2 regions of the Nitrobacter sp. genome follow, and region 1 is predicted to be linked to the other one. Evidence: predicted binding sites of a transcription regulator. Region 1 holds the regulator's gene; the other holds the start of a gene.
What was found. The regulator LexA, encoded in region 1, represses DNA repair genes until DNA is damaged. The targets are predictions, from matches to a motif close to TGTTCNNNNTGTGTTCNG.
Positions count from the first base shown of each region.

Region 2: the regulator LexA is predicted to act here: its motif matches at 1,757-1,774, upstream of ACS3WB_RS10745 (DNA recombination protein RmuC).

Region 1 covers NZ_JBPPLY010000003.1:322,897-326,307, reverse strand. Annotated here, with positions in the region: gene ACS3WB_RS05985 (ComEC/Rec2 family competence protein) at 1-1,571, shown strand, start outside; gene lexA (transcriptional repressor LexA) at 1,602-2,306, opposite strand; gene ACS3WB_RS05975 (molybdopterin molybdotransferase MoeA) at 2,460-3,411, opposite strand, start outside.
Region 2 covers NZ_JBPPLY010000009.1:69,646-73,056, reverse strand. Annotated here, with positions in the region: gene ACS3WB_RS10750 (AmpG family muropeptide MFS transporter) at 1-458, opposite strand, end outside; gene ACS3WB_RS10745 (DNA recombination protein RmuC) at 512-1,726, opposite strand; gene def (peptide deformylase) at 1,878-2,405, shown strand; gene fmt (methionyl-tRNA formyltransferase) at 2,437-3,369, shown strand; gene truA (tRNA pseudouridine(38-40) synthase TruA) at 3,369-3,411, shown strand, end outside.

The DNA of each region.
Region 1 (3,411 bases):
GCGGCGGGATAGCCTTGCGTTACGCCGCGCTGATGCAGCAGCTTCGCGACGCCATCGATGCCCGCATCCGCCTTGTCCTCGACGGCGATTCACGGGCGATCGCCACCGCGCTTCTGACCGGTCGGCGCGACGCCATCACGACGCCGGTCAACGATGCGATGTTCATTTCGGGGCTCGGCCATGTGCTCTCGATTTCCGGCTATCACATGGCCGTGGTCGCCGGTGTCGTGTTCTTCGCGGTGCGCGCGCTGCTGGCGTTGATCCCGGCGCTGACGGCAGTTTTCCCGATCAAGAAATGGTCGGCGGCGGCGGCGCTCGCGGCGGTGGCGTTTTATCTGCTGCTGTCGGGCGCCGAGGTCGCGACCCAGCGCTCATTCTTCATGACGGCGGTGGTGCTGATCGCAGTCATGGTCGATCGGCGCGCCATCACGTTTCGTACGCTGGCTGTTGCGGCGATGATCGTGCTTGCGATTGCGCCGCAGGCGCTGGTGCATCCGAGCTTTCAGATGTCGTTCGCGGCAACGCTCGGGCTGGTGGCGCTGGTCCAGCTCGGGATGCCGAAACTGTTCGCGACGCCCGATCACTCGCCGACCGCGCGCGCCGCGCTATGGGGCGGCCGGGAAATCGTCACGCTCGCGCTGGCCTCGTTCGTCGCCGGACTCGCGACCACGCCCTATGCCGCGTTTCATTTCCATCGCGTGACGCCCTATGGCGTGGTCGCGAACCTGCTGGCGATGCCCGTTGTCTCGGCGCTGGTGATGCCGGCGGGACTTCTCGGCCTTGCAGCCATGCCGTTTGGCTTGGATGGCGTGTTCTGGCGGCTGATGGATTTCGGCATCGAATGGATGATCGCCGTGGCCCAGTGGGTTGCGGCGCTTCCCGGCGCCATTGGCCGCATGGCGGCGTTCGGAACGGGACCGCTGATCGCGGCGACGGCGGGCATCATTCTGCTCGGACTGCTCAGGACGCCGCTGCGCTGGAGCGGCGCGGCCATCATCGGGCTGGCGATCGCCTGGTCGCTTGCGGTAGCGCAGCCGGACATTCTGGTCTCCGCCGACGGCCGCAACGTCGGCGTGCGAGGTGGTGACGGCCGCCTGCATCTGATCAGCACGGGCAAGGACGCCTTCACCGTCAAGGAATGGCTGGCGGCCGACGCAGACAGGCGCGGGCCCGCCGATCCTTCGCTCGCGGAGGGTGTTTCCTGTGACGACGCAGGCTGCGTGGTCAAGGCGAGCGACGGCGGAATTGTCGCGCTGGCGCGGCGGCCGGATGCGATGGAGGACGACTGCCTGCGGGCGGCGGTGATGGTGACGGCATGGCAGGCTCCAGAGGGATGCCTCGCGCAGGTCGTCGATCAGGAGCGACTGCGCCGGAAAGGCGCTCTGGCGCTGCGGCGGGGCCCGGGCAGCGCAAACGGCTTTGTCGTCGATGCGGTCAGGCCCGAGCGTGTCGACCGGCCATGGTCGCCAGCCCCCGCCGATGAAAAGCCAAAGTCGATCGGCGATCGAGCGGAGCCCGCGCGTCCGATCGATGCCACGCCCGCGGCAGACGATCTCCAGCCCGACGATTGAGCGGACTGCCGGCGATCGCTATTCGCCGGATCAGTACTTGCGGTAGATGCCGATCAGCTTGCCCTGGATCTGCACGCGGTTCGGCGGAAGGATACGGACCTCGTAAGCTGTGTTCGCGGGCTCGAGCGCGATCGAGGCCCCGCGGCGGCGGAAGCGCTTCAACGTTGCTTCCTCTTCGTCGATCAGCGCAACGACGATGTCGCCGGTTTCCGCCGACTCGTTGCGCCGGATCAGCGCCAGGTCGCCGTCGAGAATTCCGGCTTCGACCATCGAGTCGCCGCGCACCTCAAGCGCGTAGTGCTCGCCATTGCCGAGCATGTCCGGCGGAACGCTGATGGTATGGCTGCAGGTCTGCAACGCTTCGATCGGCGTGCCGGCCGCGATGCGCCCCATCACCGGAACGGCGACAGGGCGGTCCGCGGCGTCGTCGACGTTGCCGCTGGGCCGGCGGACCTTGCCGAGATTGCCTTCGATGACGCTCGGCGTGAAACCGCGCCGGCCACCGCCGCCGCCGGCGGCGAGCTCCGGCAGTTTGATGACCTCGATGGCGCGCGCGCGATTGGGCAGGCGGCGGATGAAGCCGCGCTCCTCCAGCGCCGTAATCAGGCGATGGATGCCCGACTTGGAGCGCAGATCGAGTGCATCCTTCATTTCATCGAACGAGGGCGGAACGCCGGATTCCTTCAGCCGTTCGTTGATGAATCGCAGGAGTTCGTACTGTTTGCGCGTGAGCATGCCGACTTTAGTCCCCGATTGATGGCGCCCGCCGTCCGATTCCGATAACGATGGCTCGCAATGTCATGAGTTCTCGAAACAAATCATGAACGAACACTATATGTTCGATATGTGTTCCGCAAGTGTTTAATTTAGCGTCAACGGAGCGAGGTTTTACGACAACGCGAGTTTGATGATGTCGCACGGTTCACCCTTGCGGGCGGCGGGTGCGAACGGCGCGCGGACCACGAGCGCTTCCGCCGCGGCGAGATTGCCCAGCAACGAACTGTCCTGATGACCGACCGGCGTCGCGGTCGGCAGCCCCTCGGCCGAGTACGCCAGGCGCGCGCGCAGGTAATCCTGCCGTGCCTGATTGGAGGCGAGGTCCTTGCCGAGCAAAGCGCGTTCAACGCGATGGCCGACGTCCTCGCGCCCGGACAGTGCGCGGATCAACGGCACCATGAACAGGAACGCGCAGATATAGGACGAGACGGGATTGCCGGGCAGGCCGATCACGCGCATCGGGCCGAGCCGCCCGTGCATCATAGGCTTGCCTGGCCGCAGCGCGATCCGCCAGAACGCGATCTCCACGCCTTCGGCGTCGAGCGCACGCTTGACGAAGTCATGGTCGCCGACCGACGCGCCGCCGGTGGTGACGAGAATGTCGGCGCCGCTGTCGCGGGCGCGGCGGATGGCGGTCCTCGTTGCGTCCAAGGTGTCGGCGACGACGCCGAGGTCGAGCGCCTCGGCGCCTTCGCTGCGGGCGAGCGCGCGAAGCGCGTAGCCGTTGGACAGGATGATCTGTCCGGGGCCCGGCGTTGTGCCCGGCAGGACCAGTTCGTCGCCGGTGGCGAGCACGGCGACCTTCGGACGGCGATGCACCGGCAGGTCCGGGTAGTTCATGCCTGCGGCCAGAGAGAGATGGCGGTCGGTGAGATAGCTATGGGCGCGCAGCAGCACGTCACCCTCGCGAAAATCGACGCCGGCGGCGCGGATGTTCTTTCCGGCGGCGGTGGCTTCCTTGAGGATGACATGCTCGCCGTCGCGTTCGGTGTCTTCCTGGATCACGACGGTATCGGCGCTGTCCGGCACCACGCCGCCGGTGAAAATCCTCAAAGCCTCGCCG
Region 2 (3,411 bases), on a different contig from region 1:
GCGTCGACCACGATGTCCTGCGTCGCCGATGTCGCCGCCACCAGCACCGCGCCGAGCGCGACCAGCCATGGCGCCCGCACCGGATCGGTCGATCCCAGGAGCAGGATCGTTGCAATCAGGAGCATTTGCGAGAACACGAGCCAGCCGCGGCGGCGACCGAAACGCCGCGTCAAAAGCGGAATGTGCAAGGCATCGACCAGCGGCGCCCAGAGGAACTTCAGCGTATAGGGCGTGCCGACCAGAACGAAAAGTCCGATGGCGCGCAGGTCGATGCCGGATTCCTTCATCCATATCTGCAGCGTCGAGCCCGACAGCGCCAGCGGCAGGCCGGACGAGAAGCCCAGCAGCATCACGATGAGGACGCGCGGTTGCAGATAGACCGCGATGCTCTCGCGCCATGAGGCACGCGGCGCGGTGTCGGATGGCTTCGTCGTGGCGGCGGCGTCCGGAGCGGTCATGCCGCTGTGCTAGCAGATTCTGCTTCTCCCCTTATGGGAAAATCCACGAAAGCTTACTCCCCCGCCTGGATTTTCGGGGCGAGTCGCGGCGGAAACATTTCCGGTTCGCCGGCCTTGGTGACCCGCTGAGTCTCCGCGGCCACCTCGTCCTTGCTGAAATCGAGCTCTTCGATCTTTGTCGCGCGCTTGCCGATCTTGCCGACCGAGATCAGCACCTGCCTGACGTCCTCGCTGACCTGATCGAAATGGCTGCCAAGCTTGCTGACGCGATCGCGCAGCCGCTCGACGTCGCCCATCATGTTCATGACTTCGATCCGGACCTTGTCCGCGGCATCGCGCATCCGCGCGTCCTTGAGAAGCTGCTGCATCACCTGGATCGCCAGCATCAGGAGCGACGGCGACACCAGCACGACCCGGGCGCGATACGCCTTCTGGATCACGTCATCGAAGGCGTCGTAGATCTCGGCATAGACCGACTCGGACGGCACGAACATCAGCGCGTTGTCCTGGGTCTCGCCGGGGATCAGGTATTTGCCGGCGATGTCGGCGACGTGTTTCATGACGTCGGCGCGCAACCGCTGGCTTGCGAATTTCCTTTCGTCGTCGTTGCGGGCGTCGTGCAGCGCCGTCATCGCCTCCAGTGGGAATTTCGCGTCGATGCAGAGCGGCCGCTGGTCGGGAAGGAAGATCACACAGTCCGGCCGCTTGCCGTTCGACAGCGTGTACTGGAAGGCAAACGAGTCTTTCGGCATGCCGTCCTGCACGATCGCTTCCATCCGCGCCTGACCGAATGCGCCGCGCGACTGCTTGTTGGCGAGCACATCGCGCAGCGTCGTCACCTGCGTCGTCAGTTCGGTCAGGTTCTGGTGCGCGTTGTCGATAATGCCGAGCCGTTCGTGCAGCACCCGCAGGCTGTCCATGGTGTTGCGCGTGGTCTGCTCCATCGACTGCCCGACCCGGTGGGTGACCGCGTCGAGCCGGTCGCTGACCGCCCGCGCCATCTCCGCCTGCCGGCCGGCGAGCGCCTTGCCCATGGCGTCGACGCGACCGGTCATCTCGGCCTGCGTGCGCATCATGTCGATAAGACGTTCCTCCAGCTCGTCGGCGCGGCTCGCCTGCGCCATCGCCATATCGGTCCCCCGGCGGCCCGACCGTGCGATCACAATCGCGATGACCAGCAGCAGCAAAAGCGCCAGTGCGCCGAAGCCGATCAGCACCGCTCCGGTCCGCACCGGCACGTCGCCCAGCATGAAAAGGATGTCGTTCATCCGGTCTTTTTACCCGATTCGGCGGCTAGCGCGAACGAAAAGGGAACGTTATAAGAGAGCGAAAAGCTGCGTTTTTTTTCGCCAATCAACGGTTTGACGGCCGCCAACGCACGGATTGACCCCGACAGACCGTGGGATTACATCGCCCGCTATGGCCCTTCGCGAAATAATCATCCTGCCGGACAAGCAGTTGCGCCTCGTTTCCAGGCCGATCGAAAAAGTCACGCCGGAAGTCCGCAAACTCGCCGACGACATGTTCGAGACCATGTATGACGCGCCGGGCATCGGGCTCGCCGGCATCCAGATCGCGCAGCCCGTCCGCATCATCACCATGGACCTCGCCCGGCGCGACGAGGAGGGCGAACTCACCCCGCGGCCGCGCGTCTTCATCAACCCGGAAATCCTGTCGGCATCCGAGGAACTCTCGGTCTATGAAGAGGGCTGCCTGTCGATCCCCGAATATTACGAGGAGGTCGAACGGCCGGCGCGTGTGCGGATCCGCTTTACCGATCTCGACGGCAAGGTGCACGAGGAGGATGCCGAGGGTCTTTTCGCCACCTGCATCCAGCACGAGATCGACCACCTCAACGGCGTGCTGTTTGTCGATCACCTCTCGAAGCTGAAACGTGACCGCGTGCTGAAGAAGTTCACCAAGGCTGCCAAGCTCGCTACGAAATAGGGCGGGCTATCACCGCGTACGAATTCAGAAAATGCCGCTTCGCCTGATCTTCATGGGCACGCCGGATTTCGCGGTGCCAACCCTGCTGCATCTCGTTGCCGATGGCCATGAGATCGCCGCCGTATACACCCGCGAGGCAAGACCTGCAGGCCGCGGCATGAAGCTGCAACCGAGCCCGGTTGAGCGGGAAGCGCATCGCCTCGGCATTCCGGTGCTGACGCCGAAGACGCTGAAAACGCCGGATGCGCTGGCCGAATTCCGCTCTCACGGAGCGGACGCCGCCGTGGTCGTCGCCTATGGCATGATCCTGCCGCAGGCGGTCCTCGATGCGCCGCGATACGGCTGCTACAATCTGCATGCCTCGCTGCTGCCGCGCTGGCGCGGCGCCGCCCCGATCAACCGCGCCATCATGGCCGGCGACATTGAAAGCGGCGTCATGGTCATGAAGATGGACGCCGGCCTCGACACCGGCGGCGTGGCCATGACCGAGCGGATCGCGGTGACCGATGCGATGACGGCGTCGGACCTCCATGACGCGCTGGCGCCGCTCGGGGCCGATCTCATGGTGCGCGCGATGACCGCGCTGGCGCACGGCGAATTGCAATTGAAAAAGCAGAGCGACGACGGCGTCACCTACGCCGCCAAGATCGACAAGGCTGAGGCGCGGATCGACTGGAACAGAGCTGCGCGCGACGTGCTGCGCCACATTCATGGTCTGTCGCCGTTTCCGGGCGCCTGGTGCGAGATGCCGCTCGACGGCGACCAGGTACGCGTGAAGATCCTGCGCTGCGAACTGGCAAAGGGTGCTGGCGAACCCGGCGAATTGCTTGACAGCCGGTTGACCATCGCATGCAGGATTGGTGCGATCCGCGTTCTTGAATTGCAGCGCGCGGGAAAGCCGCCAATGAAGGCCGACGCCTTTCTGAACGGTACGCCGCTTCAGCCGCCCACGCGGCTCATCTGATGCCCCGCTACAAGCTCACCATCGAATATGACGGCGGTCCGT